3 regions of the Alteromonas alvinellae genome follow, and region 1 is predicted to be linked to each of the others. Evidence: predicted binding sites of a transcription regulator. Region 1 holds the regulator's gene; each other region holds the start of a gene.

Region 1 (11,257 bases):
TTATCACGGCCTAAAAATAGCACGATGAACAATTTGCGAAGCCAGCTTGGAGCTGCAGCTTCCGTAATTAAATCGCTTAAACCAGGGTTCCCGCGCCCCGGGGCACGACCCCACGTGACGTAGACAGGTACGACCTGTAAATCTAGATTTTCATGGTCTCGATGTAAATGAAAAAGGTCAGTGAAAACCTCTTCAATCCCAGTATCTTCGACTGACGAGCGAAAAATAGGCTGGGTTTTACGTAAGAACAGCGTCGACGAATATTCTCGCCCTGCCAATGTGAGCGTATCTGTAGGACTAGGTAAACCTAGCGCTTTTGTCGACATTCTCAGTGCAAGTTGGTCTGTCACTGAGTTGTTGGGAAGTAGATAAACAATAGGTTTGCTTTTATCTATTCCTAGTTCGGTTTCAACGTTAACTGGAATACTGTGAGCTTTGACCAGCAACTTAACAGGATAATGAAACACCGACAGAAGGGCTTTTCGCATCCACGACATGAATTATGTAATCCTATGAAATAAAAACGGGTGAAGTGTAACACAATCGCATCACAATCTCGCGACTCGCCAATCTTATCGCTTTTCTGGCGTTACAGACTCTTTGTTGCACAGAAAGTTCACAAGAGCTTGCGTCTTTCGTGTTCGGGAAGATCTGGCAAGCTTCCTAACTTCATTCTGGGAATTTGTAAGGGAGCAGCCATTCTTGCATTCCCGCGCTTCGCTAGGAAACTAGCCAGCGCCTTCTGAATGGAAAATTATCTATACAGATTGGTATTTCATTGCGATAAGTTGAGACTGTTACTACTTTTATAAAGGTCAATGAATATGAGCAAGATGTAGTGGATGATCAAAACCGCCTGAAGACAATTGATGAATTTATGCTTAACAACGAGGTGCCATTAGATCTCAACGATCTTATGGTGGTGTTAGCTGCGGCATACAAAGTGCCTATTGCGCTAATTGGCATCGTTGGTGAGTTTGAAGAGGTTTTCAAAGCGCGATATGGGACTTCACTTTCCAAGGTGAGTAGGGAACATGCATTTTGTAGTCATGTCGTGCAAGAGCGTCAACAAGTTGTTGTAAACAATGCCCAAGAAGACCCAAGATTTAAAGACAACCCTCTAGTGACGGGTGAGCCGCACATCTGCTTTTATGCAGGCACACCCATTGAAATTAATGACGAGGTTATCGGTGCTGTCTGTCTTATTGATACCGTTCCAAGAGAAATTGACAAGAAATGTCTAGAAGTTCTAGATCGAATTGGCGCGCTTGTCAGTCAGCATATTTCTCTTTCAAAAGAACACGAAGCACTCAAGCGTGAGCATGGGTTAATAGAAAAGTCCCCTATTGTTCTGGCTACGTGGCGAAATACTACGTCGCTCAAACTGGTTCATATCTCAAAGAATAGCGAGCGCGTATTGGGCATATCGTCCCAAGATTTACTGAGCGGCGCAGTCGAGCTTGGCGATGTTTTGACACAAGACGCTGAGGGCGACTTTACATTCGCCATGCAGGCCCATATGGAGGGCGTGGAAACGCATACCTGTCGTCTTCAAATTGCCACGCCCACACGTACCATTTGGGTAAGTATGATCTCTACGGCTAGTTTCCGTGAAGACGGTATGTTGTATTCCGTTCAGGCATTTCTATTTGATACCAGCGACCAAAAATATGTGGAAGACAAGCTCAACAAAACAAACCAGCGTATGCGACTATTATTGGAGGCCTCTGAGTTAGGTACGTGGGATTGGAATTTGACCGCTGATGTAAACCAAGTCAACAAACGCTGGTGCGATATTGTCGGTCTTGAATATGAATACTATGACACCAGTTCGCGCTTTTTCAGACAGCTGATTCACCCTGCGGATTATGTGAAAGTAGAAAAGCAGTTACACGAACATATTGCTGGAAAGAGCAAGGTTTTCAATACTACGTTTCGCATGAGGCATACTAACGGCTCTTGGGTTTGGGTCGAAAGCTATGGAAAAACTGTAGAATCTGACATTCTGGGTAAACCCACCCGGGTTGCCGGAATTCATCGTGACATCACCCAACGAATGGAAAGCGAGCTTCACGAGAGAAAGAAAACTCAGCTCCTGCAATTTATTAATAAGACCCGAGCTTCATACCTTCAAAACAACGATTTGACCTTGGCCTGTCAAACAGTATTGCCCGAACTCATTGATATTTCGGACAGTCAGTTTGCTTTCGTAGGGCAAATGAAAAATGAAGGCGATGCATCGAGGCTGTTTATCCATGCCATTTCCGAAATCGTTTGGGACACCAGCAGCTTCACACAATATAACGAGTATAAAAAGCGCAATTTATACTTCAGCAGTTTTGATAACCTCTTCGGTACCACTATTGTAACGGGAGAAATTACGATAAGTAATGCTTCTGGGAGTCATCCGAAATCTAAAGGTGTGCCCCAAGGGCATCCGCGAATTAGCCGTTTTTTAGGTTTGCCTATCAAAGTCAAAGACAGAGTCGTGGGTATGATTGGTTTGGCCAATAAGTTTGAACCCTACTCTATAGAAGATGCCAAATTTCTACAGCCTCTTTTAGATGCATTAGCCGGTCTATTCTATGCAGTAGAATTAGAAGATGCACGCGCTGTCGCTGAAGAAAAGCTGCGGCAATTAGCTATGACTGACTCATTAACGGGTTTGTATAACCGAAGAGCATTTATTAACGAGTGCATCGTGTTTTCAAAACAGCATCATAGTGCGTGTGTGGCAATTATAGATATCGACTATTTTAAACAGGTAAACGACACGTACGGTCATGACGCGGGTGACCAAGCGTTAATTACTGTTGCGCAAAAAATAGCGAAACAAAATCGTTCACCCAACGTGGTTGCGCGACTTGGCGGAGAAGAATTCGCTGTTGTGATGCTGGGCAAAAATAGAAAAGAAATTAACACGCAGCTAGAGGCGCTGCGTATAGCCGTTGAAGAAAGTGTTGTTAACTATAAAACCGATCAAATAAACCTTACCATCAGCATAGGAGCTACTTTTGTCGATAGTACCCACGGCGCAGACTTTAGCGCGCTGTTATCAACCGCTGACAGAGCCCTTTATAAAGCAAAAGAGCAAGGCCGAAATCGCGTTGTCTGGGGAGACGATTGACCGTCACTGCATGTCGATAACCGCTAGCGACTTGTGTATCAGGCAACAGAGATATTGCCAGGAAAACGAAGATAAGTTATAAAAACCGAACATTTTAATGTTATAAACAAACTAGGCATGTGTCGTACTTTTGGCTGATGTTAGGCCACCATGCCTTACAAATCAGGGACGATGTATGAACACTTCGCGCTTGGGTTTCTCTGGCCTTTTTTCTATTCTAGCTCTTACAGCCTGTGGTGGTGGAGGGGGCTCGGACTCTCCGACTAACCCGACACCTGCACCGCCCCCAGAGCCCACTTCATTAGAAATTTTATCGAACCCCTTAGACTACTCGATAGCACAGCTAGACACTGCAGCTAAGCGTTATGCTGATAATAGCTATACGGGTGAAACAAACGTTGCAATCGCTGACATCAGCGCTGTGCAAAATGTATATATTACGCTTTTTGGTGAAGATCTCGCTAGTTCACCTTATCTTGACATATTTGAAGTTTCTGAACTTGTCGATGCTAACGGCAACATTGATGGCGTTATACAATGCTCAGATAGTGGCTCAATCAAGTACTCTGGAAAACTCGATTTAAGCACAGGCCTCGGAACTATAATTGTCGATTATGACCAATGCCTACACTATTATTTGAGCGCGTATCACGATGGTCAATTTTCTGTGGCTATTACGAAATCAGATGACGACAATTTCGAGGCAACGTCCTATTTTACGAGTCTTTCGATAGGAAGAGGGAGTCAACGTGCAACGCTAAAAGGGTTAATGAAAGCTGAAATAAGTTACGACCCACGCACGGGTTACTACAACGAAGAACTCATTCAGTACATGGCCGCGACCTTTAACGGTGAAGCCTATAAAATAAATGGAACTGCTTTCGATGGCTTTAATGGGTTGGGGTATTCCTCTGAGTTCGAGGGGACAATGCATATTGGCTCAAAAGGTAAGCTTGATTTTTCTTACTTCTCAGAGGAAGGAGGACTACCTTATGCTTCCCAAGGTTCTCTTGTAGTTAAAGGCAATAGAACCGCAGGCATTGATATTATGCAAGGTGCGGTTCGCTATGGTGAAGATACGAACGGGGATGACACCTATGATGTTGGCGTGTTTTTCAGCAGTATCGAGACATTTGCAAGCAGCAATACCGCGAACATCGTTCTATCCGATATAGAAACTATTTCAGCGCCTCCCGTTGCTGGTGAACCCTATTATTATGCTTATGACCCTGTTTACACGTCTGACGATATAACCGTTGATGAGGGGTATTATTACGACTCTGATACGCCTGAATCTGACCTGTCAGTATCTTACCGCTGGTACATTAATAACGTTGTTATAGAGGGTGTTAGCGGCAGCACACTGCCTGCTTATAACGCGGTATTCGGCGATGAACTGAAAGTAACTATGGTAGTGTCCGACGGTGTTAATATCGTTGAATCACAACCCGTTTTTATCACTATCAGTGACTCTCCAATGACACTTGTCGTCTCCAATATGCCTGAATCGGTAACTGCTGGTGGTTACGTCGAGTTCACGGTAAGCATGACTGACCCCGATCAAATTAATAGTGATGTTGCAGGCCAGCTTGTCGCTGCACCTACAGGAGTTACCTTAAACGACAACGGCTTACTAACGTGGCAGGTGCCCGACAGTCAACTGTTCAATGCGCAAACATATATCTTTAGCTTTGCGAGTCTGGATGGCGATGAGAGCCTGCAAACCGTAGAAATAACTGCTTATGCAGATAAAGCGCCGGCGTTTGCTCGCACAACTTCAATAACACCAATTTATAATAGAGGTTTTGCGATTGCCTCAACCAAGGGTGGGAATGAACTCATATCCGTCAATCATCGAAATGTGGGCGCCTTCTCGTTAAACGGGAATAAACTAGAAAATACCTATGTGTACCCTTACAAGTTACCTACCAGAGGAGAAATTAAAGGCGTTTATACACAAGATGCTGACGGTGATAGCAATGATGAAATCTATATCCTTACTGAACAAGGCTTGTCAGTTATAAAAGATCGTAACGACAACGCGGAAACTGTATTTGTAGCAGAGGATAAAATTACGTCAGGATGGTTTTACGATATTGATAGCGACGGTATTGAAGAAATTGCATACCTTCACGGCGATCATTATTACGATGCGACTTCTATCTCCATTCATAATGTAACAACTGGTGAGAAGTTACAGCAGTTCGATGTCGATGGTGTATCAACCCTTTCTTTTGGTAATGTGGACGACGACGCGTCTATCGAGTTGGTGACTAACAATGGTTACGTCTTCGATATTAATAGCGGCGCTAATCAATGGCTTTTTGGCAATGGGTTTAGCGACGCTTACGTCGCTGTCGGTGATATGAACAACGACGGTGTCGATGAAATCATTGGTGCCGACCGTTGGGAGAATATTTCAGTCTATTCAGCGGTATCGAAAAGTAATTTGGCGACAGCTGAGCATAACGATATCTGCGATTTGAGCTATAGCAAAGATGACCATACAAATAAGGGAATGTTTGTAATTTCTGAGTGCCAGTGGGGAGAGGTGAAAGCTTTCACGCTTGAAGGTGGTCAAATTTCGGAACAATGGAGCGTTATTCATAATACGTATAGCGGTATGTCGCTTTTAATCGGCGACCTGAATAACGATAGCCGAAACGAAATAATCTGGACCGGCGACAGCGAAATTCAGGTTGCACAGCAAGATGCTGAGGGCGACTACGTCTTATCAGATATACAAACTGAAGCACACTCTTCTAATTACTTTGCTGCCGGCTGGGCCCCTTTTGGTGATAATGATGAAAGAGCAGTCTTTGTTAGTGAGACAACTAACTACTACACATCAATTCAGGTGCTGTCAGTTAACACGAAGAATGAACTTACCATCAGCGACGAACTTGGCGACGATGTTTTTGACTATAGCAGACCCGTTGTTACTGACTATAACAATGATGGCGTGGGTGAATTATTCACAGGAGCTTTGAATAGCAATACATCATTCAACGTAGTTAAGTTGTCAGATAACTCAATTCAGTGGTCACTGAGCCAAAATCAAAACAGCCAAATCTCACTCATCGAAGCAATAGACGTTAATGACGATAATTTTGTTGATGCGGTCATTGTTGAAAACAATCGACTTAAAGCATTCGATATTGAGAACCAAGTTCTCATCGACGCTGTCATTAATGAGTTTTCAATTGATACTGTCGCTGAGCTCACCAATAATGGCGAACACTTCTTTGCTGTTAGTGGCTATGAATCATTAAAGCTCTATACAATGCAAGATGGCGAGTTTGTCGGACTAAATGCACTAGATGTTTCTTGTAGTCAATTGATAAGAATTAATGCTGATGGTGACGACGCCTCTGAGTTCGCATGCTTAGATAGAAACTACAATAGAATAAATATTTATGACGTAACAAATGACGCCTTGGTACTTAAAGAGGCCATAACGCCTACATTCAATCTTCAGAATATAGCCGTTATTCCAACGACATCGTCTAATCAATCAATACTTGGCATTTACCAAGCTGAAGAATATGACTCATCGTATGGATATTATGACAACGTTGCTTACCGAGTCACTGAAATAGATAACAAAGGACATGTCATTTGGCGTAGCCCTTCCATTGGCATTAATCATGTCGATGGTATGCGTACCCGAAAGAACAATGCCGGTGAAGTAGAGCTTCAAATAGGTAATCCGAACATGGCCCTTCTTGTGAAATAAAGGTAATACACTTGTCGCTGTCTATTGCTTATGGCAAAAGACGCGGCAAGTGCTTGTTATTTAGTTTTAGGTGTATATACTTACAGGAACTGTATGAACAGACAGGTCTTTTATGCGCCCACTCACAGCTCGACAAACAGAAGTTTTAGAACTTATCAAAACTACCATGCAAGAAACGGGGATGCCGCCTACGCGTGCGGAAATCGCTCGTCAACTTGGTTTTCGTTCTGCCAACGCTGCAGAAGAACATTTGAAAGCCTTGGCGCGTAAAGGCGTGATAGAAATTCTGCCGGGTACCTCTCGGGGTATCAAACTCAATATTCCCCTCGAAAATGACGTACCTGAAGAAGAAGGCCTACCTCTCATCGGGCGTGTGGCGGCGGGTGAGCCAATTTTGGCGCAAGAGCACGTAGAATCACACTACAAGGTAGACCCTGCACTGTTTCAACCTCAAGCAGACTTTTTACTGCGTGTTAACGGCATGAGCATGAAGGACATAGGTATTTTAGATGGTGATCTCCTTGCTGTGCATCGCACCACCGATGTTCACAATGGCCAGGTTGTTGTGGCACGTGTAGACGAAGACGTTACGGTAAAGCGTTTAGAGAAACGTGGTCGTGAAGTATTACTTCATGCCGAAAACGAAGAATTCGCACCTATTCGAGTAGACCTAGCCAACGAACCTTTTGCTATTGAGGGGATCGCAGTGGGCGTTATAAGAAACGCGGATTGGATGTAAGGTTTTAACACCTTCAATGAAAAGCGGCGCACTAGCCGCTTTTTTTATGCCTTTTATTGCTTTATTTCTACCAGTTTTCTGGAGTTAGGGTGACTAAGCACGCTTTTAAAAAACGAACCCAAACATGACTGTCAGAAAACGTATTAAGCGTATTTTGCCTGTGAATGAACTAATGAATATGCATTCATTATTTTAAAGTCTGTTTGAAAATAAATATTAGCAACCTATTAGTTGTTGATTTTATGATCAAATGATTGCTGATAAAACCTTTGTGTTGTTCAAAATGTGCGTTTGATTTTATCCTCGGCTACTACATGCTCATTTCTTTTTCCATCCAATATGTAACGTAAGGCTGCCAAATAAAATGATTAAAAATTGAACACTTCGTTAAATTTTTAACAGAAAAGACTAGACGGCACGGCATTATTGCGCAATTCTTAGACAAAGATTAACAAAATAATAACAATGACTCTTAATTTGTTTTACAAGTTGAGGTAATGGGTCAATCGTTCGCAAACCATTTGGTAGGGCATCGCGCAAAATAATCAGCGTTTTTGGTCTTGCTATTACGGAGGTGCTGAGTGAAACAACTAACGACCGTTTTCGCAAAATGGTGTTCAACAATACCGTTTTTGCTTCTTTCCCCTTTGCTTCTTGCCCAAGAAGTCAGTGAAGAGGCTTCTTCACTAAACTTAAGACGCGGTGCCACTGACATCAGTGGCCAGGTTTACGACCTCCACATGCTGATGTTTTTTATATGCGTTGGCATTGCTGTTGTAGTGTTTGGGGTTATGTTTGCCTCGATGTATCTGCACAGAAAGTCCCGTGGCGCGAAGCCAGCAAATTTTCATGAGAACGTGAAAGTTGAAATTGCTTGGACCGTTATCCCCTTTCTTATTCTTATTTTTATGGCTGTGCCTGCAGCGAATACGCTGATTGCGATGGAAGACACATCTGAGCCTGACATGACTGTGCTAGTAACAGGCTCACAGTGGAAGTGGCACTACAAGTACATGGACAGCGACGTTGAGTTTTATTCATTGCTTGCTACTCAACGCGAGCAGATAGAGAACAAGTTCCAGAAAACAGATAACTACCTGTTGGAAGTAGACCGCCCATTGGTTATCCCGACTGGAAAAAAAGTACGCTTTCTTATTACTTCAGACGACGTTATCCACTCTTGGTGGGTTCCTGATTTTGCGGTGAAAAAAGATGCCAACCCCGGCTTTATTAACGAGTCTTGGGCCAAGGTGAATGAGCCTGGTATTTATCGCGGACAGTGCGCAGAACTTTGTGGGAAAGACCACGGCTATATGCCGGTTGTGGTGATTGCTAAAGAGCCTGCTGAATTTGATAAATGGATGGGCGAACAAGAAGAAATTGTTCGTAAAGCAAAAGAAGAAGAGCAGCGTCTACTTTCTATGAACATGTCGATGGATGAGTTAATGAAAGTTGGCGAGCGTGTTTACAACACCACCTGCGCTGCTTGCCATATGCCAAATGGTGAAGGTTTACCTGGCGTGTTCCCGGCATTAAAAGGCAGCAAAATGGCGTTAGAAGATCAGCAAGGTCACATTGATATTGTACTTCACGGTAAGTCGGGTACTGCTATGCAGGCGTTTAGCAAAATGCTAAGCCTTAAAGAAATTGCAGCGGTAGTGACTTATGAGCGCAATGCTTGGGGCAATAACACTGGCGACATGGTTCAGGCCAAAGACGTCAATGCAGTGGCAAACGGAAACTAGGAGCAGAAAAATGAGCAAAGCAACTGAAGTTATTTCGCCTGATACCTCTGCGCCTCATAGCGGTCAAGCACATGGCGATCACCTACATGATGATCATGAACACCACGATCATATTCCTAAAGGGATAACGCGCTGGTTGTTTACCACTAACCATAAAGACATAGGCACACTTTACCTGTGGTTTGCCTTTATCATGTTTTTAGTTGGTGGTGCGATGGCCATGGTGATCCGCGCTGAACTATTCCAACCTGGTCTACAAATTGTAGAGCCAAACTTCTTTAACCAAATGACCACGGTACACGGACTTATCATGGTATTTGGTGCAGTAATGCCTGCCTTTACTGGGCTCGCAAACTGGCTTATTCCCATGATGATCGGCGCCCCTGACATGGCGTTACCGCGCATGAATAACTGGAGCTTCTGGATTTTACCTGGTGCCTTTCTCATTCTACTGAGCTCGCTCTTTATGGAAGGCGGCGGCCCTGCTTTTGGTTGGACTTTCTACGCCCCCCTTTCAACGACTTACAGTGGCGATTCGACAGCATTGTTTGTGTTCTCTGTTCACATCATGGGTATTTCATCCATTATGGGTGCGATTAACGTGATTGTGACCATCTTTAATATGCGTGCACCAGGCATGACCTGGATGAAAATGCCGCTGTTTGTATGGACGTGGCTTATCACAGCGTTCTTGCTGATTGCGGTAATGCCAGTGCTCGCCGGCGCGGTTACCATGGTGTTAACGGACAAGTTCTTTGGCACCAGCTTTTTTGATGCTGCTGGTGGCGGCGACCCGGTTATGTTCCAGCATATTTTCTGGTTCTTCGGGCACCCTGAAGTGTACATTATGATCTTGCCCGCCTTTGGCATTATCTCGCAAATTGTTCCTACCTTCTCTCGAAAGCAGCTGTTTGGATACGCGTCTATGGTTTACGCCACGGCGTCTATTGCCCTGCTCTCATTCGTTGTGTGGGCTCACCATATGTTTACTACGGGCATGCCGGTGTACATGGAAATGTTTTTCATGTTTGCCACCATGCTTATCTCGGTGCCAACTGGGGTAAAAGTGTTTAACTGGGTAGCGACCATGTGGCGCGGCTCACTGAGCTTTGAAATGCCTATGATGTTTGCTATTGCCTTTATTGTACTGTTTACCATTGGTGGGTTGTCAGGGTTAATGTTGGCGATCACGCCCGTGGACTTTCAATATCACGACACATATTTCGTTGTAGCCCATTTCCACTATGTACTGGTAACTGGCGCGGTCTTTTCTATCATGGCAGCCGTGTATTACTGGTTGCCTAAATGGACAGGCAAAATGTACGACACAACCTTAGCTAAATGGCATTTCTGGTGCTCACTAGTATCGGTCAATGTGTTGTTCTTCCCTATGCACTTTGTTGGTTTGGCTGGAATGCCGCGTCGTATTCCTGACTACGCATTACAGTTCGCTGATTTTAACAAATGGATAAGCTTGGGTGGTTTCGCATTCGGTTTATCTCAGCTCATCTTTCTTGCCCTGCTTATAAAGGCGTGCAAAAAGCAAGGTGAGCCGGTATCGGCGCAAGTTTGGGACGGCGCAGAAGGATTGGAATGGGAAATTCCATCACCCGCTCCTTATCACACGTTTGAAACACCACCTGTCGTTAAGTAACGGTAGGTGGAGTTGTGAATTGGTCATTCCTTTCAATCGGCAAAAGCTGACGGGAATGACATTCACACATTGCAGGTGGTGAGGTAGATAGGCGGTTAAACAAGCGTTTATCAACCTTCATCTATGGATTTACCCGGAGGTCACGTGATGTCACAGCAAAGTGCAAATAACAAGATGGTTATCAAACTTGTTGCTATTGTTATTGGCATGTTTGGCTTCGGCTTTGCCCTTGTTCCCTTGTACGACGTATTTTGCG
Region 2 (8,333 bases), on a different contig from region 1:
ATCGGCATTAGCTCTAAGAGCGGCTTTTTTCAAATACGTCAGCGATTACGCTTCAGCAATGATGATCACTTTGATTGAAGTGATAACGTCAGAGTGAAGTTGTAAGTCGATGTCATACTCACCAGTCTCACGAAGAGTACCAGTAGGTAGTTTAACTTCTGCTTTTTGTACTTCAACGCCAGCTGCAGTGATTGCATCAGCGATGTCACGAGTACCAACAGAGCCAAATAGTTTACCTTCGTCACCAGCAGGAGCTGCGATTGTAACTTCAGCAAGCTCAGCAACTTTTTCAGCGCGTGCGTTAGCAGCAGCTAGTTGCTCAGCAATTTTCGCTTCAAGTTCAGCACGGCGTGCTTCGAACTTTTCAACGTTGTCTTTAGTTGCAGGAACCGCTTTACCCTGTGGGAAAAGGAAGTTACGAGCGTAACCAGACTTAACAGTCACTTGGTCGCCCAGGCCGCCAAGGTTGGCGATTTTATCTAGTAGGATGATATTCATCTTAGCTAACCCTTATATTCGCCAAATTACTTGTGTGAATCAGTGTACGGAAGCAACGCAAGGAAACGTGCGCGCTTGATCGCAGAGGACAGCTGACGCTGATATTTTGCGCTTGTACCAGTAATACGGCTAGGGACAATTTTACCGCTCTCAGTGATGTAGTTCTTAAGAGTAGCGATATCTTTGTAATCAATCTCAGTCACACCTTCTGCAGTGAAACGGCAGAACTTACGACGTCTGAAAAAACGAGCCATGGGTGATCTCCTTAAGCGTTGTCTTCAGTGGTTTCAGTTTTCTTTTCCGCGCGATCTTGGCGAGGAGCAGAATCGTCACGACGCTCACGACGAGGCTCTTCTTTCATCATTGGAGAAGGCTCAGTCACAGCAGTCTTAGTGCGCATAACCATGTTACGTAGGATCACGTCGTTGAAACGGAAAGCATTTTCCAATTCATCAACAGCTTCTGCAGACGCTTCAGCATTGATTAGTACGTAGTGGGCTTTGTGCAGCTTTTCAATTGGGTAAGCCAGTTGACGACGACCCCAATCTTCTAAACGATGAATCTGACCACCGTCTTGCTTTAGGATTGTGGTATAACGCTCGATCATACCAGGTACTTGTTCACTCTGATCAGGGTGAACCATAAATACGATTTCGTAATGACGCATTATAGCTCCTTACGGTTGTAGCCTCGACAGTACAGCCGACTGTATGGAGACAAGGAACGAATTGGGATGGCTGTAAGGGCGCGCATTATACGCAGCAGTTACTAATTGCACAAGCATTAATCACCTTAAGAACAATCATTTGTCCTTTCCCCAAACACTACGCTCAGACATTTAACTAAAATACTGTTTATTTATACAGTAAAATACTGTACAGTTTTTGTGTCTTTAATAAACAGGGGACCTACCATGGCCATTACCACACAGTATGTTGTTACGCACAAAGGGGTAGAAAAATTGGTAACTACCGACAAAAAAGAAGCCGATCAGTATGACAAAATGCTCGATGCAGCAGATAACCTTGCTGACTACATTCATGCGAAGGGCATCAAGCTAGACGATAGCGTAGTGGAAGAGCTCACCATCATGCTGTCTAAAAACAAAGATAAAATCAGTAAGATTTTCAAAGGCGCTACCGCAGAAAGCGTATTAGAAGATGAAAGCGCAGAAGTGGTAAAGCTACAAGCTAACGGCTGATAATTTAGGCGCGCCTCTCTTTTGCGTCGTTATGATGAGCAATTAATAAGAGCAATTGCCGCTTTAGGCTGATGAGATCTGATAGCATAGCTATACGAAAAAATGTTATTTGATAACATTACCTCAACGCGGCAATGTGTTTTCTCTGGTTTTTAACAGGGTGAACAGACGTGTCGCTTTTGCTAATGTGAACATAAGACGTAAATACAGGTCGGGCTTAGCGTGAATACCATCAATAAAAACAATAGCACTCAACCCCAGCGCAATGCAGTAGTTGAAGGCCGCAGCGCAGTGACTGAAGAGCGCAACACAGCGATTGAAGTTAGCAATTTACAGTTTTCGTACACCAAAAAAAGTGCGCCCGTCATTGATATTAAAGCGTGGCAGGTTTCGCAAGGTGAACACGTTTTTCTTTCAGGGCCTTCGGGGAGTGGCAAAAGCACATTGCTAAATTTGCTATGTGGTACGTTGACCCCTACTCGAGGCGACATCGCTTTACTCGAACAGCCTTTTTCCTCGTTATCTAACCGACAGCGGGACAAGTTTAGAGCACGCAATATCGGCGTTGTTTTTCAACAATTTAATCTTATTCCCTACCTTTCTGTGGCACAGAACATTAATGCGGCGGTGTACTTTGCGGGTACTAAACCTAGTAAAAAAACAGAAGACGCAAAGCTTCGTCATTTACTGGACAAGCTACAGCTGCCTTCTCACGTGCTGCATGCGAAAGCTGACGCATTGAGTATTGGTCAGCAGCAGCGCGTTGCCATTGCAAGAGCACTGATTAACGACCCACAATTATTAATTGTCGATGAACCTACCTCTGCCCTAGATACCGATGCCAGAGATAGTTTTATGTCGCTGCTAAAAGACGTTGCAGGTGAAAGCACCATGATTTTCGTGAGTCACGATAAAGCCATGGAGAGTTATTTTGACCGCCACTGCAGCATGAGTGAATTAAGCCCAAGTACAAACCACATAAAAACGCGAGGCGATGAGGCCCCAAAAGCACAGGAGCGTGCGTAATGCTAAGTACCATTGCTATTGAAAGCTTAAAGCGCAGGAAAACAACGGCAATCCTCACACTTTTAAGCATTACCATCAGCATTAGTTTACTGTTGTGCGTGGACATTATTCGCAGTCAAGTGAAAACCAGTTTTACGCGCACCGTGTCTGGTGTTGATCTTATTGTTGGCGCACCAAGTGGACAGCTTAATTTACTCCTGTCGTCAGTGTTTAATATAGGCACTCCCACCAAAGGTATTGAATATAAAAGTATTGCGGCGCTTCAATCTAACAAACAGGTATTGTGGCTTATCCCGCTATCTTTAGGCGATACTCACAGAGGTTTTAGAGTAGTAGGTACAACCAACAGCTTTTTCGACCACTTTAAATACGGTGATATGCAGTCACTTGAAATGGCAGCAGGCTCGGCATTTACGCAGCCACTGTCTACCGTTGTTGGCGCAGACATCGCCAAATCATTGAGGTACAAGGTAGGGGATAAGATTATTATTTCCCATGGTCTGGGTAGCGTATCGTTCAACAACCATGACGATCACCCTTTCACTATCTCGGGCATAGTTAAGAAAACCGGTACGCCCGTAGATAAAGCCGTATACGTTACCCTACAGGGACTTGAAGAAGCCCACACAGGGTCTAAACATTCGCCCACCTCAATTTTAGGCCGTAAACCTGCTGACAAGGCGAAAGAGCATGAGCATGAGCATGAGCATGAGCATGACGAGCATACAAAAGAACGTGCAGCTTACAATAGCGAAGCGTTTACGCCTGAGTCAGTATCCGTAGTGATGCTGGGGCTAAAACATCGGGTAACGGCACTGCAGCTTCAGTATCAAATTAATCAAAGTAAACAAGAGCCGCTAATGGCAATTCTACCCGGGATGGCACTCGCAGAACTTTGGCAAATTATGGGAAATGTAGAATCGCTTTTGCTTGGCCTTTCCGGTCTTATCGTCATCTGCGCGCTAATTGGGCTTGCGACTATGCTGCTGGCCACGATGCGAGAACGTTATCAAGAAATCGCGGTTTTACGAACTATAGGCGCAGGACCGTTTACCTTACTGCTACTCATACAGATTGAAGCGATGCTGCTTACGATTGTAAGTGCCGCACTGAGTTTAGGCTTGGTTGCTGGGCTTATGAGCGCACTAAAGCCTTGGTTAAGCAGTACCTATGGGTTGTTTTTAAGCAGCCCGCTGTTTGGTCAAAGCAGTATTATTATCATTTTACTGATACTGGGGTGCACATATTTGGTATCGCTGTTCCCCGCTGTGGCGGCCTACAGACGCGGTCTACATGCAGGGCTTAATGCGAATTAATAAATACCTATGCCTACAACGTTGTTTCGAGTTTTGTAGGCTTTTATTTAGCGCCACATCTTTACGCCAATAGGCAATAGGCCTTTTAGTGGAGTAAGCTTAAGAGAGCTGGAGAGAGTATTACTCTCCCACTCGCTTATCTGTACTGAAACGCAATATTAGTTCGTGGACCTGATTAACCGTTGCGCGCAAATCGTGACTTGCTGCAAGCGATGCTTCAGATGAACGCTGGGTTTCAGACGCGCCGTCAGCAACCTCTACTAACTGCTGGTTAATATGCTCAGCCACTGTGCTTTGTTCTTCTACCGCTGAAGACATCTCTACTGTGGCATCAGCGATACCTTTCACTGCATTGTTAATTTCAAACAATGCACCTCGAGTTTCTTCTACTATAGCGCTGCCGTGCTCTGCTGAAGCTAGCCCTTCCGTCGATACCCTTACAGCGCGGTCAGAACGCTCAGCCAATTCATTAATGATGTTGTGAATTTTATCGGTCGATTCGCGAGTTTTCGAAGCTAACGTACGCACCTCATCAGCTACAACCGCAAAACCTCTTCCTTGTTCACCTGCTCTTGCTGCCTCGATCGCGGCGTTAAGCGCTAACAGGTTAGTTTGCTCAGCAATGGTCGAGATGATATTGGCCGCTTCGCCAATATCGCTGGTTGACTGAGCCAACTCTGTCACTGTGGTAGATATAGACTCTACCGCCTCGCGCAACGCAACAATCGCCTGCATGGCTTCTTCAGCTTTACGGTTTCCTGTTTCTACGTTAGCTGCTGCAGTTTTTGCGCTTTTGGCATTACCCTCAACCCGCTCAGCGACTTCTTGAATAGCCTGACTCATTTGCGTGACCGCAGACGCTATTTGCTGTGTAGCTTGATTTTGCTGTACAACCGCCGAACTGGTGCTTTCCGCTTGTTGATGCGTGGTGTTAGCTATTGATTCGAGCCCCGCTGATGCATCTTTAATTCGAGTTAACGCCGTACGGTTTCTGGCAAGCTCACACCCTAGGACAAGCTTGGCTTGGCTGATATGGGACGGGTCTGGGAAGTAGGTTTGTGCCACCGTTTCATTAGCGTAGCTTTCTGGGCTAAGAGAGAGCAGCGCGCCCCAGTCTTTTCTTGTCTTGGCTTCTTGAGCAATCATTAAAATAATTGCCCCTGCTAGCGCAATACCAGCCGCAGCGGCGCCGTGGGTAAATGCAAGAGCTATTACTAAGACAGCACTTATCAGCAACGTAGGCGCCAGATGCATTAGGTTTTGAGCTAAGCGCGACATCGGTGATACCGCTGACTTTCCTTGCTGCATTCTTGCATAAACACCGGAAGCACGCGTTATTTCATCATTCAACGCTGGAACGCGAACGGATTCATAGCCGACAACGGTTTTTCCCTCGTACACAGGCGTTACGAATGCCGACACCCAATAGTGGTCACCATTTTTCCTTCTATTTTTCACCAATCCTAGCCAACTTTGACCAGATTCCAAGGTACGCCACATTTCTTTAAATACCGGCGCAGGCATGTCTGGATGACGGATAATATTGTGGTTTTTGCCGATGAGCTCTTCGCGACTAAAGCCACTTGCTTCTACAAATTCGCTATTGCAATGCTGGATAACACCGCGCTTATCGGTCGAAGATATCAGGCGATGATGTGCTGGAAACTTATATTCTTTTTGGGTAACTGGCTGATTGTTTCTCATTCGGTGCTTTCTCCATGTAGCAAAGCAACCATCCGATAATCGTATAAGATGTTGCTTATCTCCTAAGACTAGAACATAAAATAATTCTGTCTAGCAGGAAGCAAAGATTAACGAAATTCTATAATCTATCAGCTATTTAGGGAAGCGCTTTATACTTTAGGCTAGAGGTAGCAAAACGGTAACGCTTGTTCCTTTACCCTCTTCACTGGTGATATTTATTTTTCCGTTGTGTTCTTCGACAATGGTCATGGAAATAGACATGCCTAACCCTGTTCCTTCACCAGGAGGCTTAGTTGTAAAGAAGGGCGTGAATATTCTATCCAGTGTTTCTTTCGACATACCGATACCTTCGTCTTCTACGATAAGCATGGCGTTCTTTTCATCTTTTTGTACTTTTAGGGTGATAGACTTTCCTTCTGGGGTAGCATAGATAGCGTTGGTTACGAAATTAACCAATACCTGCTGAATTTGCCCTGCGTTACCAAGGAAATAAACGTCTTTATCCGGTACTTCTAAATTAACTTTGTTTTTGTACCTGTGCAGGTTGTTCGTTAGCTTGATAACCGTATTCATAGCTTCTACAGCGCTTATTTGCGTGTGCTTTCCTGAGCCTGGATACGAAAAACTTCGCAACGCTTTTACTATCTCAATAATGCGTTCAATGCCCTCATGAGATTCGTTGAACATTTCTAAAATCTCGCTTGCACTTTCTCGCAGAGAAAAACGCTTCTCCAGCGCTTCGAATTGCGCTTCAATCTCCCCACCAGCGGTACGACACAGTAGCCCTATTTCATCTAACGCATGTTGATAGTCATTAAAGATTTCTTTAGCGACAACGGTATTACTTCGAACATACCCAATTGGGTTATTAATTTCATGGGCTATGCCCGCCGCAAGTTGGCCCAACATCGCCATTTTGTCTGCGCTGACCAACCTCTCTTCTAAAAAGTCCCTGTCTTTTTTAACCGTCTTTAATTCAATTTTTCGACTGTTAAGTTCCGTCGTTTTACTTTCGTAGCGTGATGTTATGTCTAAGTAATGCTTAGTTGTATCCAAAACATAAAGCGTTTCTTCTTCTAGGTTGTCATCTTTGGTAAGCAACACTAGCCAGGCGTATTCGCCGTCAGCCATTTCATGCATGAAGTGAAGTAAGCGCGCTTCTTTTTGAGTGTCGGGTCGCTGAACTGCATTAACACACCAATGGGAATAGCTGTCCCTTAAGAAGAGTGGTGTTTCAATTTTAATAAATTCAGCAAGTTCCGGAGAGCTACACCACCCCTCGTCATAAGTAAGTACTTGGCTATCATCACCCACTATGAGCTCGTCATTTTTCACAATGAACGCTTTTCCACAATGGGCATTACTAAATTCCACCGCCGATTCTAGGGCAGAAAATATAAAACTTTTACCAGGCTGGGCATTGGAAAGCTGCGATGCAGTTCGGTTGAGGTAGAGCAGCTCTCGCTCCCGCTGCTTTGAATCATTTAGTGCTTTTCTAAGCGCTTGGTTTGCTAGATAAGCATCTTGAGAATAGGTTTCTAAGAAAGATTCTGCGTTTTTACGCGCAATTTTTTGACGCTTAAGTTGTCGCTCTAACGAGTTAACGCGGGCTTCCAGCGCAAGAATACGCTCGTGTTCGGTGGAATACGATGTTTCACTCACCAAGAAGCCCTCCATTTAAATCGCCGATAAAATCTCAGAGCGCCATGCGTCTCAATAGGGCCTATCGAACCATAGAGTTCTGCGGCCGCTAGCTAACTAGCCTATCAAGGAGTGTTATTACTCTCTCACTGGCTTGTTCCATTTCTATAAGCTTAGCATCAGCTTCAGCGTTGTCGCCATTTTGTTTAGCTACCACCGCGGCTATTCCGCTGCTATGTACTCTTGCATGCGGCGCTTCAATCTCTCTGAATGCCGTAGTTTGGCCTATCGCTTTATTAGCATTATCACTATACCATTGCCCTAGGCGACAATTTTTATGATCGCCAAAGTCCGCCACCGATTTGTTACTATAACCACATAGCACCGCATATACTTCTGCTTTCCACACTACATGATCCAGCTTTACTGTTTGGATAAATGTAGCAATGGCGCCTTCACTAATAGTGGATTTCATGCTGTCACAGTGCTTCACCATGACTTCATAGCTATCATTAAGTTGATTAATGCCTGTCTCAAGCTGTTCGTTATTTCCACGCAGCTCATTCACTCCCGATACCGCTTTGGATGTTGATTGAATAATGCCATTAACCAACTCTGAAACTTCTGTTGCAGATTTATTGGTTTCTGTTGCCAGTGCACGTACTTCATCAGCAACAACACTAAACCCTCGTCCTGCATCGCCCGCTCGAGCCGCTTCAATCGCGGCGTTTAGCGCGAGCAAGTTGGTCTGGTCGGAAATACTCGTAATAGTGGTAACAAATTTATTAATGTTATCTGCTGTTGTCGATAGTCCCGAAATACGTTCGCTCATACTGCCCATTTGAAGGTTGAGCCCACTCATGTCGGTAACAATTTTGCGTAACGTTGTGGCTGAGTCACTAAACAACTCATTAATATTCGCCAGCGACTGATTCTCTGCATCAATG
Region 3 (11,257 bases), on a different contig from region 1:
GCACTTTTGTATTTGTATTGCGAGGGACAATAGCCTCTATCCACACCTTCAGGGCGCAAGCTGGCGTGTTTGGTCTTTCTGCCTGACACCCGTTCTCGCCAATTTTTAAAAGTTTTTTGTTTAAGATTTTTACGCATGAGCTTTATTACGTCTTTCTCTGGAAGCCCGTACAAACGCTCAATGGCTTCAAACGGCGTGCGATCTTCCCACGCCATTTCAATAATTCGTGATTCTTGTTCTTCAGTTAATGCCATTTCTTACATCTCAATATGCACGTTATAACTCAACTCAATACAGCATTTACGCGCATTTTGTTCAGTGTCCGCATGCTAAAAATTTCAATAACAACCTTATTAATTCGACGACAACGCCGCAAGTTCATCATCTTTCTCAAACGCCAGCTTTAACAGTTCGGCGGCAGCCTTGGCATCGCTGAGCGCTCGGTGATGCTGCTCCATTTCTATACGGAAGTGTTTAGTTAAATTAGCCAAAGAGTACGAAGGCAACCCTGGATAGGTGCGTCGCATTTCGCGAACGGTGCACATTTTAGGGCGTCTGAAGTTCTGCTCTAGTCGCGCAAACTCTTGTTTAATGAAGCCATAGTCAAAGTTCACGTTATGCGCAACAAATACGGTATCTTCGGTAAATCGTGCCACCTGCTCAGCGACTTCGGCAAACAGCGGCGCGTCTGCTACCATCTCGTCTGAGATACCGGTAAGGCGGGTTATATTACTAGGGATTCTACGCTGCGGGTTCAATAAGGTTTGAAATCTGTCTACCTCTTCACCGCCAACTAGTTTAACCATGCCTATTTCGGTAATGCGGTTATAACTATTGTTTCCACCGGTAGTCTCAATATCCACTACCACATAGGGTTGGGCTGGGTCGCGCACCCAGTTCACTGTCGTCACAGCAACATCAAAACCGGCTTGTTGCAAACGCTGAATTGAAACCAACTGATTTCGGCGAAGCTGATCGCCAGGCGCTTTTATCTCTTCAAAGCGAAGCGCACCGTCAAACACCATAATATCTGGGAAGCCATCTCGAAGGCTCTCAAAGTCTTTGCACATCATGCGAAGTAAAGCATAAATAGAGCCTAGCGAACCATGCTCAATTAGCGCTTCTATAGGCGTAAGCAAATGGCTTGACCACATAAATAGGCTGTTCACTTTGCCATAGTGCATTGTGGCCATCTTGTGGATGTGAAAACGGAGCTTTTCTTTGCTATCGAGCGCCTGTAACAGTGCTTCAATGCTGTGCTCAAACTTGGCGTAAAAGTTATTCTGCTTAAGCGATAGTGGCCTGCGATCAAACTCTGTAACCAACGTATCTTCTTCGTAAAGTTGCTTCCAAAAAGTAAGGCCGAATAGGCTGCGCCATAATCGATTTTCTGTACGCCAGCCCTCTATTCCATGTCGAGCATAGTGCGCTAACACTCCACGCTCCACTTGCTGATTTTGGCTTACATCAATATCCAAAGTTCGGCTGGCATTGCGAAGCATGTCGGTAACTGTGCTGGTGCGTTTTTTATGGTATTTACGGGCATAAAAATCTTCTGCAAATGCTAAAAGCGTGTCCGATTGAGGGTTATCGATAATATCTTCTAGTGCTTGTTTGACGTCACCTTCCTTCCCATCTTTATAGCTCTCTCTTAGCCACTTTTCTTTTGCTTTATCGCTTTGCGCTAGTTTTAAAATGTCTAACCCTTTGGCCCTATCGCACGCCAACACTTTAAGCCCAAGCGCGTAAAGCAGCTGGTCGCGATAGAAACTGGCTGACACACCTTCTGTAGCTGGGAAATCATCTTCCGCTAAGGCAAGTAACATATCATTGTTATAAAAAGCTAACTGACTGTAATGATTTGCGTAAAACCAAGAGGCTTCTGCGTCGCTTTTGGTGTCGAAACGCGCGGTATCTGTTACCGAATCAGAACGGGTTCTCATTACGCCTAAATCGCGCATAGAAAACTGATTTAAACGGCTTTTGGTGTTACCAAAATAGATGAACAGCAAATAGCGAAGCGCATCGTCGAATAGGCACACCAAGTAGTTATTAAGCGAGAAGCGCTCTGGCCAGCCTCTAGCACCGATATGTTCATTAAGCAACGTCACGAGTTTAGGCTTAGTAAGAGACGCTAGCCCCTGCGTACTGCCGTATTCAGCGAGAAGCGCCAATAACGCGTCTTTGGTTAGAACGCCGGCGATATCATTAAGCGATGCGTTCGAAAGGTCGCCAAACCACCCGCTATCAATAAGCCAATCTATTTGAGCTTGTGGTTCGACTATCTCGTCGTAGTTAAACTGGGTTCTGTCAATAACCGCATACTTGCGATTTGCAGCGCGCACCACAATACATTTTTTGTCATCGTCCAATGCGTTAAAGCGCTCAATAAAATCAGCTGCCTCATCACTTAAAAGCGTGCTGTTCGCACCTTCAAAGAATTTAAGGAACTCGTGAAAGTGTGTGAGGTAATAACGTGGCGGTAAATCTTTTCGCATGAAGTATCTTTGGCTATGAAAACACCAACAGTGTATATTTATACAGCCATATTAATCAAATTAAATCCATCGCGATTGAATTACACATCCGCTACTAAAAGTACAAAATGTGCCTTTTTAAACACGTACTCGCTGTTTAGACACCCACTGAAAGAACGCTGAAAGCTGCTCGTCATCTAATAAAAGTTGCAAATTGGAGTAGTGCTTAGCCAATGTCATCTCATCATAAAAGCGATGTATTCCGCTATGGCATTGCCTGCAAATATAAATACCGCCCTGCAGTTCGGCTTTGCTAAAGTGCTTTTTGAAATAGGTGCGTCGGTGCATTTTTTTGGGAATAAGGTGGTGATAAGTAAGGCGCGTCTCTCTGTTACAACACGGGCATTTTCCCACCTGATTTGCCACATTTTCACCTTTATTTGCCTAGCTGGTCGCTATTGAAGTCAACGGTTTAAATTTAATATTCAACGGTGATTGAACGACACCGCCGCTGCCTGCGCGCTACAACCACGCAAACAACTATGCTCTTTTCAAAGAAAATCCACTCGTCTTAACATTACGTAATAAAACTGTTTAGTGATTAATAAGGCGATTAAATATGAGCTTAACCCGTTCCATGGACTTTTCATGTCCCTACTGTATGGCCCCCAATGATGTAGAGATAGATGAAATTAACGATGTTGGCCAAGTACAGGTACTCGACTGCCAGGTGTGTTGCCAGCCTATAGAGCTTACCGCTTACCAGCACGGTGAAGACATTCAAATAGAGGCTGAACGAGAGAATGACTAAACAATTTACTCGCAGCGATATTGATGAACTAACTCAGCGTTACCGTGCCAACCTAATTAACAGTTTGTCTGGGTTCAAATCGGCCACATTGGTGGGTACTACAAACGGTAACACCAACAATTTAGCTATTGTAAGTTCGGTTGTTCATGTGGGCGCTAATCCACCACTTTTAGGCATGATAATGCGCCCACACACTGTAGTAAGAGACACCCTTAGCAATATAAAGCAGCAGGGCTTTTACACGCTCAATCACGTGTCAACTGATTGGGTAGACAAGGCACACCAAACATCTGCTCGCTACGCCCCTGATGAAAGCGAGTTTGAAGCAGTGGGTTTAACGCCGCAGTTTAGCGAGTCTTTTAGTGCACCGTTTGTTAAAGAAAGTGAAATTAAGATGGGCTTGAAGGTGGCGCAACACTTCACATTGCTCAACGAGACCGAAATGGTCATTGGAGAAATCCGAGAGCTTCATATGCCAGAGAACATTATTGACAAAGACGGGTATGCAGATATAGAAAAAGCAAACACCGCCTGTATTTCTGGATTAGATAGCTATCACAGCACAGCGCGTATTGCACAATTTGCCTACGCCAAACCTGGAGTTCCCCTAGCTAAAAAGTGAACTTGAAGCAGAAAAAACGGTCTGATGATTGTAATCTGGAGGCATCACTCTGAATTTTATTTAATCTGGATCAAGTGAAAATACGACATTTCATTCGATCTTTTTTCAAAAAGAGATAGTATTTAAACAATACACAAAACCTGCCTCTTTGGGCAGGTTTTTGCGTTTAAGGTACTGAATAAAAAAGAATCATTATCGTTTCTATCTCTTAAGGAGAATGTTATGAAATCTGTAAATCGCCGTGACTTTTTAAAGCTTTCTGGCTCGACGGTTATCGGTCTTACATTAGGTGGTGTAGCGTTACGTGCTCAGGCTCAAGAACAATTGAGTGCTGATGACCCTACTGCAAAAGCACTGAACTACACACCGTCGTCAACTGTTGAAGGTGCAAAATGCGCAAACTGCATGTACGTGCAGGGCGCCGATGGCGAACAACACCGCCCTTGTAACATTTTCCCTAATAAGCTTGTTAACGCTGATGGCTGGTGTAGCGCTTGGGTGAAAAAGCCCGGCTAACCCTGCAGAGGTATATCTTCTTTTGCATAGTGCAAAGTGATGTAAGCAATGTAAGTAATCTAAGTTGCAGTCTACGCATGAAAAGAAGTGAACAACATTTAAAGCCCTTGAGTTCAATCAAGGGCTTTTTTGTTTCAGTTGGGGCTTAAAATTGCCACTAGCGGTCATCACCAAGACCATCTTCAATACCTTTCAACGCTGGGTTGTCAAAACGTGTAGGCAGAAGGCCAGGCTTAATGAAGAAGCCGTGTTTTGCTTCAAAGACTCGACCTATTTTCAAAACACTTTCGTCTTGCCACTTACCACCAATAAAACTAATTCCCACAGGAAGATCTTTTACTTGTCCGGCAGGTACTGTAAGGTGCGGATAACCAGCGATGGCAGCCAAATACCCTATACCAATAAAGCCGGCTGGCGAATGGTCGCCGTATACTCCGTCGATAAGAAATGATGGACTGTTCGAGGGCGCAACCAATATATCAACATTGTGTTTTGCTAATAATGTATCGATACCGTTCTTGCCTGCAGTGTCTTGAATAAGGCGCAGCGCATTTTGATACTTTTCACTGTTAATGGCTGTCGACGCGAGCGACTTCTCGAATATATCTTGGTCGAATAACGCTAACTCGCGTTCTGTTTTATTATTAAACGCGATGAGCTCTGATAAGTTCCTAACAGGAAGCTCTGCTGGCGACGTCGACAAGTATTCGTTGATGCTATGATGAAACTCGCTAAGCAAAACATTATAAGAGTCGGCCCAAAAAGAATCTGGCTGAGAGAAGTCACTGATGTCCACCAACGCAGCGCCCGATGCTTTTAGCTGATTCAACGCCTTTTCATATACGGCGAGTACATGAGGATTATCGCCTTGGCGGTACCTAACCACACCAATTCGCTTACCTTTTAAATCGGTAGCAAGCATGAACGATGCGGGCATAGCTGGACGATGAGAGTCTGCATCTAGCGTAGCGTTATCGCTTGCATCTGTGCCTGCCATAATTGACGTCATCAGCCAGGCATCTTGAACGTTAGATGTCATTGGTCCCGCGGTGTCTTGACTGAAAGATATAGGCACTATGTGAGTTCTTGAAAGTAAACCCACTGTTGGTTTAAAGCCTACTACACCGTTTATAGACGCGGGACATATAATAGAACCATTGGTTTCAGTGCCCACAGCAAGAGACGCCAAACGAAGCGACATTGCCGCCCCTGAGCCTGATGACGAGCCACACGCACTTCTTGATAGTATATGTGGGTTTCGAGTAAGCCCACCCACAGCGCTCCAGCCACTCACCGAAGACTCTGAACGAAAGTTAGCCCACTCAGACAAGTTGGTTTTACCCAGTATAATTGCCCCAGCTGCTTTCAGTTTTTCCACAATAAACGCATTGCGACCGGTATCGTTATTGAGCAGCGCCATTGAGCCTGCAGTGGTGGGCATTTCTGTACTTTCGATATTATCTTTTAACAGAACTGGGATGCCAGCCAGAGGGCCAAGTGTTTCACCGCTCGCTATTTTTTTGTCGATGACTTTCGCTTCGGTCAGCGCGTTTGGGTTAAGCGCTAAGATACTATTAACCTTTGTATCTAGCTGTTTAATGCGGGCAATATAACCGCTGACTATTTCAGCAGAGGTAGTATCACCACTTGCAATAGCTTGCGCTTGAATGTGGGCAGGCTTATCCAGCCATTGTTCGATGTCATTATTAAGATTTGCTTGTGACGCGCATGCAGTGCATAACACAACAATAGCCAGTAAATACCACCGTTTGAGCATAGGTTCTTCCTTAACGCATAGTTCTAGTGCTTGTTTTAGCGAAGATTAACTTTGCTACAGAACAAACTCGCACCAATGTAGTGTTAGTTTCTTATACGTTGAATCAGAAATAGTTCACTGTCTAGACAATAAAGTTAATATCTAGTTAGCAACATTTGCATTGGGAAGCTTGTGAAGGAGATTGTCGAGCTTGTACTCATCAAGTAGTAATTGATACCGCCCGTCTTCAATAAAAAGACGAAGCGTAGCGTTAAATTTAGCTCGTAGCTCTGGGTCAGGGATCGCCGCACTGTACGCTGAGATGGGAAACAACTCATGAAAGACGGTCTTATCTTGAGAGTAAGTGCCATTTTTAGATTTGAAATAATTAAAAATGTTTCTATCTAGGATAGCTACATCAATGCTACCACGCATCAGCATGTCCACTTGACGATCTTGTCGTGCCATTTCTATATAGGTAGTTTGCGATGCGAGAGTTCGCCCAAAGCCCTCACCTAATACCGATTGAGCGGTTTGAAAAGCAATGACGCTTTTACCTTTCAAATCGTCGATACTGTCTATCGTCAGTTCTCTGTCTGCCCGTGTTACCACGACGTTCTGATAGATAATATATGGCTCAGATAAAATGCTTTGATCGACTGTGTGTGCAGGATTAAGGGTAAGTCCAATGTCAACGGCGTCATCTTTTAATAGCCTTGCCGTACGCCCGAAAGGAACATAAATAGGCGACAATCCATATCCCATTTCAGCAAGGATCGCCCGCACCAAGTCAACTTCAAAGCCGGTGTGTTCTTGTGAAATAACGTATGGAGGCTTGTTCCAGCCCACAACCACATCTAGCTCTTTCGCGCTAAGCGGTATGATAAAACACAGTAAACAAACAGCAGATAAAAGTGCGCGCATACAACAGATGAACCAAACTATAAATTAAACGATACCCTTCTCATAATATAAACTTATATTAGAATTTCACCAGTCGACAAAAGGTTAGTTTTTCTCGAGGCTTACGTAATCAATTGAGCAGGCAAGTTTTATTGGGTACTTGAGAGCCTGTTGAGAACCAAAGTGGTTAGATTTGATCATGCCTCTGTAAGCATCGCGTTCTGATTTACTTAAAGCTTTTCGCCTGCCTGCATTTTGTTTAACGCCAAGCAAAGGTACAATGACCAACAAAGGTCCCAACGAACGACAACTATGGCTTGGCTACAACTTCGAATTAATACCTCTTCTGAATATGCAGAATCAATAGGAGACATGCTAACTGCAAATGGCTCGCAGGCGGTTACCTATGTAGACGCGAAAGACACCCCAATGTACGAGCCCAAGCCGGGTGAAGTGTTATTGTGGCCAGACACTCAAGTAGTCGGGCTGTTCGAAGCAGATGCCGATATGAAAGGCATCCTTCAGCGTTTGGGTAAAGCCAAAGTCTTAGGTCCAGACTTTAAGTACAAGCTAGAACCACTTGAAGACAAAGACTGGGAACGAGAGTGGATGGATAACTTCCATCCTATGCAGTTTGGCGAGCGCTTGTGGATTTGCCCAAGCTGGCGTGACGTTCCAGACCCTGATGCCGTTAATGTTATGTTGGACCCAGGCCTTGCTTTTGGCACAGGTACGCATCCTACTACCGCACTTTGCCTACGCTGGTTAGACGGCATAAATATGACAGATAAAACCGTGGTCGATTTTGGCTGTGGCTCAGGAATATTAGCGCTGGCAGCGTTGAAATTGGGTGCTAAGCGCGTTATTGGTATTGATATTGACCCACAAGCCCTTCAGGCAACGAAAGAAAATGCGCGCCGCAACGGCGTTGAAGACCGTCTGGATGTATACCTTCCTGAAGACCAACCTGAACTAGAAGCCGATGTGGTGATGGCGAATATCTTGTCAGGTCCATTACTAGAACTTCAAAGCGTTATTACAAACTACTGCAAATCCGGCGGTTTGTTAGTCCTTTCCGGCATATTGGCGGAGCAAGTTACGCGCATAGAAGAAGCGTACGCTCAAGATATTACACTTGAACCCAGTGCCATAGATGGTGAATGGGCGAGAGTGTCGGGCAAAAAACACTAAGTTTGAGCGATAAACCGACCAGTCGGTGAAAATTACGCCCAGTTAGAATAGTGTGTTTTCGGTCAACCACCTCAAAATTGCGACGAAAATTTGTACGACAAAGCACGTTGCCGCCTAATTAATTGTTAATTTTTTTCACATTACAGCCCTTTCAAATCGGGGGCTGTAAGACTTTCGTACAATATTTGAACTAAAAATCGACGTTAGCTTACTAATGTGACAGATTTTTTTCACTGTCAAGACCACGGAGTGAAATTTTGTGCGATTTTTAGCCTTTTCAAGCCTTGCGAAAACACGTACACTTAGCGCCCCGTTTTAGCCGGGTGTATATTTTCTGTGCAGTTTTAGATGGCGAGCTATACATTTTACAATGCGAATTGGACCTTACGAGTTAGAAAACAATTTGATGTTGGCCCCCATGGCTGGCGTAACAGACAGACCGTTTCGCCAACTTTGTAAGCGCTTAGGTGCAGGGCTTGTTGTTTCAGAAATGCTTTCGAGTAATCCGAAAGTTTGGAACACAGCTAAATCACAAGCGCGTATGAATCATGAGGGTGAAGAAGGCATCCGCTCTGTACAGATAGCTGGGGCTGATCCTGAGCTTATGGCTCAAGCAGCACAATTTAATGTTGAGAACGGTGCGCAAATCATCGATATCAACATGGGTTGTCCTGCTAAAAAGGTCAATAAGAAGCTAGCAGGTTCTGCATTGCTTAAATACCCAGACACAGTGGAAGCGATTATTAAAGCAGTAGTTAATGCTGTTGATGTACCCGTGACACTAAAAATTCGTACCGGCTGGAACCCAGAAAATCGCAATGGGGTAGAGATTGCCCGCATTGCAGAGCAAAACGGCATACAGTCGCTTGCTGTTCACGGCAGAACACGAGCTTGTATGTATAAAGGAGAAGCTGAATACAGCACCATACGTCAAATAAAGGCGGCAATTTCAATTCCTGTTATTGCAAATGGTGATATTACTTCTCCAGAGAAAGCACAAGAGGTGCTGAATTACACCGGTGCAGATGGCGTAATGATAGGTCGCGGCGCGCAAGGTAAACCTTGGATATTTAAGCAAATCCAACATTATCTTGAAACGGGCGAGAACCTACCAGCACCGCCGCTGTCAGAGTTATATGAACTCTTGCATGAGCACGTAGCCAATGTGCAGGACTTTTATGGCGACATAGCCGGTGTGAGAATTGCCCGTAAGCACGTGGGCTGGTATCTCGCGGAGCACGATACGGATCGTCAGTTTCGTAAAACGTTTAACGCTATCGATGATGCGAATGAGCAACTCGATGCACTAAATGCATATTTTCAAGCGCTGCAGACACGAGAAACCCGACAGATTTCTCCCGCAGCATAGTGATGACTAACTTAAGAGCAACACAGTATTATGTTCGATCAAAACGTGACTTCACCTTTTACTACTACAGTAACTACGCCTTCACAAACGCAAGCTCAAAAGCCACTGCGTGACTCTGTAAAGCAAGCGGTTAATAAGTACCTTAAGCAATTGGATAACGCAAACATCGATAACCTGTACGAAATGGTACTGGCTGAAGTTGAAGCGCCGCTGCTAGAAGAAGTCATGACTTACACACGCGGCAATCAAACCCGCGCTGCCATCATGATGGGCATCAACCGTGGCACACTTCGCAAGAAGCTTAAGCAATACGGCATGAACTAAGATTCCAAGGGCTTTGCCCACCAAAGAGCACCAATCGGTGCTCTTTTTGTTTCAACACTACAACATTAGAAACTTAAAATTTATGCAAACACCAAAACCAATTAAACGTGCTCTCCTTAGTGTCTCTGATAAAACCGGTATCCTCGATTTCGCGACAGCGCTGCATAACGCTGGCGTAGAACTTCTGTCGACGGGCGGTACTGCTAAACTTCTCGCTGACGCTGGCTTACCTGTTAAAGAAGTGTCTGATCACACAGGTCACCCAGAAATTATGGCTGGCCGCGTTAAAACCCTTCACCCGAAAATTCATGGCGGTATCCTTGGTCGTCGCGGTACCGATGAAGCAGTGATGGAAGAACACAGCATTGCGCCTATCGACCTTGTGGTGGTTAACCTTTATCCGTTTGCTGCTACCGTGGCAAACGAAGACTGTACGCTAGAAGATGCAATTGAAAATATTGATATCGGTGGCCCAACTATGGTGCGCGCTGCTGCAAAAAACCATAAAGATGTGACTATTGTGGTTAATGCGTCTGACTACTCTCGCGTACTTGCTGAAATGAACGACAACAACGGCTCATTAACGTACAACACCCGTTTTGACCTTGCTATTAAGGCGTTTGAACACACAGCTGAATACGACGGCATGATTGCAAACTACTTTGGTGCCCGTTTAGATAGCACAGGTTGTGAAGCAGACTGTGATCATCAGCATAGTGAATTCCCACGTACCTACAACATGCAGCTGACCAAGAAGCAAGACCTTCGCTACGGTGAAAACAGTCACCAGGAAGCGGCTTTCTATGTTGAAAACAACATTCAAGAAGCGTCTGTTGCCACTGCTACCCAGCTTCAAGGTAAAGAACTTTCGTTTAACAATATCGCTGATACCGATGCAGCCCTTGAGTGCGTGAAAGAATTCGAAGAGCCAGCATGTGTAATCGTTAAGCACGCTAACCCATGTGGTGTAGCGATTGGCGAAGATATTTTAAGTGCCTATGACCGCGCGTTTAAAACTGACCCTACGTCTGCATTTGGCGGCATTATCGCATTTAACCGCGAGCTTGATGCGAAAACAGCGCAAGCGATTGTTGACCGTCAATTTGTGGAAGTAATTATTGCGCCGACAGTAAGCGATGAAGCGAAAGAAGTAGTAAGTGCGAAGAAAAACGTACGTCTTCTAGCGTGTGGCGATTGGGCTGGTCAGCTAACTGAAGGTTATGACTTTAAGCGCGTAAACGGCGGTTTATTAGTACAAGAGCGCGACTTCGGCATGGTTGAAATGGAA

Evidence for each region. The regulator LexA, encoded in region 1, represses DNA repair genes until DNA is damaged. The targets are predictions, from matches to a motif close to TACTGTATNNNNATACAGTA.
Region 2: a site for LexA is predicted at 1,347-1,366, ahead of ACX5KA_RS07620 (YebG family protein). Genes of this name have one in related genera too.
Region 3: a site for LexA is predicted at 2,527-2,546, ahead of ACX5KA_RS19385 (exonuclease domain-containing protein). Genes of this name have one in related genera too.

What each region holds. Positions count from the first base shown of each region.
Region 1 covers NZ_CACSIH010000113.1:81,259-92,515, forward strand. Annotated here, with positions in the region: gene plsB (glycerol-3-phosphate 1-O-acyltransferase PlsB) at 1-497, opposite strand, end outside; gene ACX5KA_RS08005 (sensor domain-containing diguanylate cyclase) at 839-3,127, shown strand; gene ACX5KA_RS08010 (hypothetical protein) at 3,303-6,863, shown strand; gene lexA (transcriptional repressor LexA) at 6,976-7,602, shown strand; gene coxB (cytochrome c oxidase subunit II) at 8,184-9,347, shown strand; gene ctaD (cytochrome c oxidase subunit I) at 9,358-11,001, shown strand; gene ACX5KA_RS08030 (cytochrome c oxidase assembly protein) at 11,149-11,257, shown strand, end outside.
Region 2 covers NZ_CACSIH010000111.1:1,250-9,582, reverse strand. Annotated here, with positions in the region: gene rplI (50S ribosomal protein L9) at 46-498, opposite strand; gene rpsR (30S ribosomal protein S18) at 525-752, opposite strand; gene rpsF (30S ribosomal protein S6) at 764-1,165, opposite strand; gene ACX5KA_RS07620 (YebG family protein) at 1,412-1,699, shown strand; gene ACX5KA_RS07615 (ABC transporter ATP-binding protein) at 1,922-2,725, shown strand; gene ACX5KA_RS07610 (ABC transporter permease) at 2,725-4,041, shown strand; gene ACX5KA_RS07605 (methyl-accepting chemotaxis protein) at 4,162-5,745, opposite strand; gene ACX5KA_RS07600 (sensor histidine kinase) at 5,902-7,407, opposite strand; gene ACX5KA_RS07595 (methyl-accepting chemotaxis protein) at 7,496-8,333, opposite strand, start outside.
Region 3 covers NZ_CACSIH010000246.1:14,897-26,153, reverse strand. Annotated here, with positions in the region: gene ACX5KA_RS19390 (TIGR03643 family protein) at 1-254, opposite strand, end outside; gene ACX5KA_RS19385 (exonuclease domain-containing protein) at 354-2,498, opposite strand; gene ACX5KA_RS19380 (hypothetical protein) at 2,616-2,903, opposite strand; gene ACX5KA_RS19375 (CPXCG motif-containing cysteine-rich protein) at 3,097-3,288, shown strand; gene ACX5KA_RS19370 (flavin reductase family protein) at 3,281-3,910, shown strand; gene ACX5KA_RS19365 (high-potential iron-sulfur protein) at 4,133-4,426, shown strand; gene ACX5KA_RS19360 (amidase) at 4,584-6,203, opposite strand; gene ACX5KA_RS19355 (substrate-binding periplasmic protein) at 6,345-7,106, opposite strand; gene prmA (50S ribosomal protein L11 methyltransferase) at 7,398-8,276, shown strand; gene dusB (tRNA dihydrouridine synthase DusB) at 8,647-9,645, shown strand; gene fis (DNA-binding transcriptional regulator Fis) at 9,676-9,969, shown strand; gene purH (bifunctional phosphoribosylaminoimidazolecarboxamide formyltransferase/IMP cyclohydrolase) at 10,052-11,257, shown strand, end outside.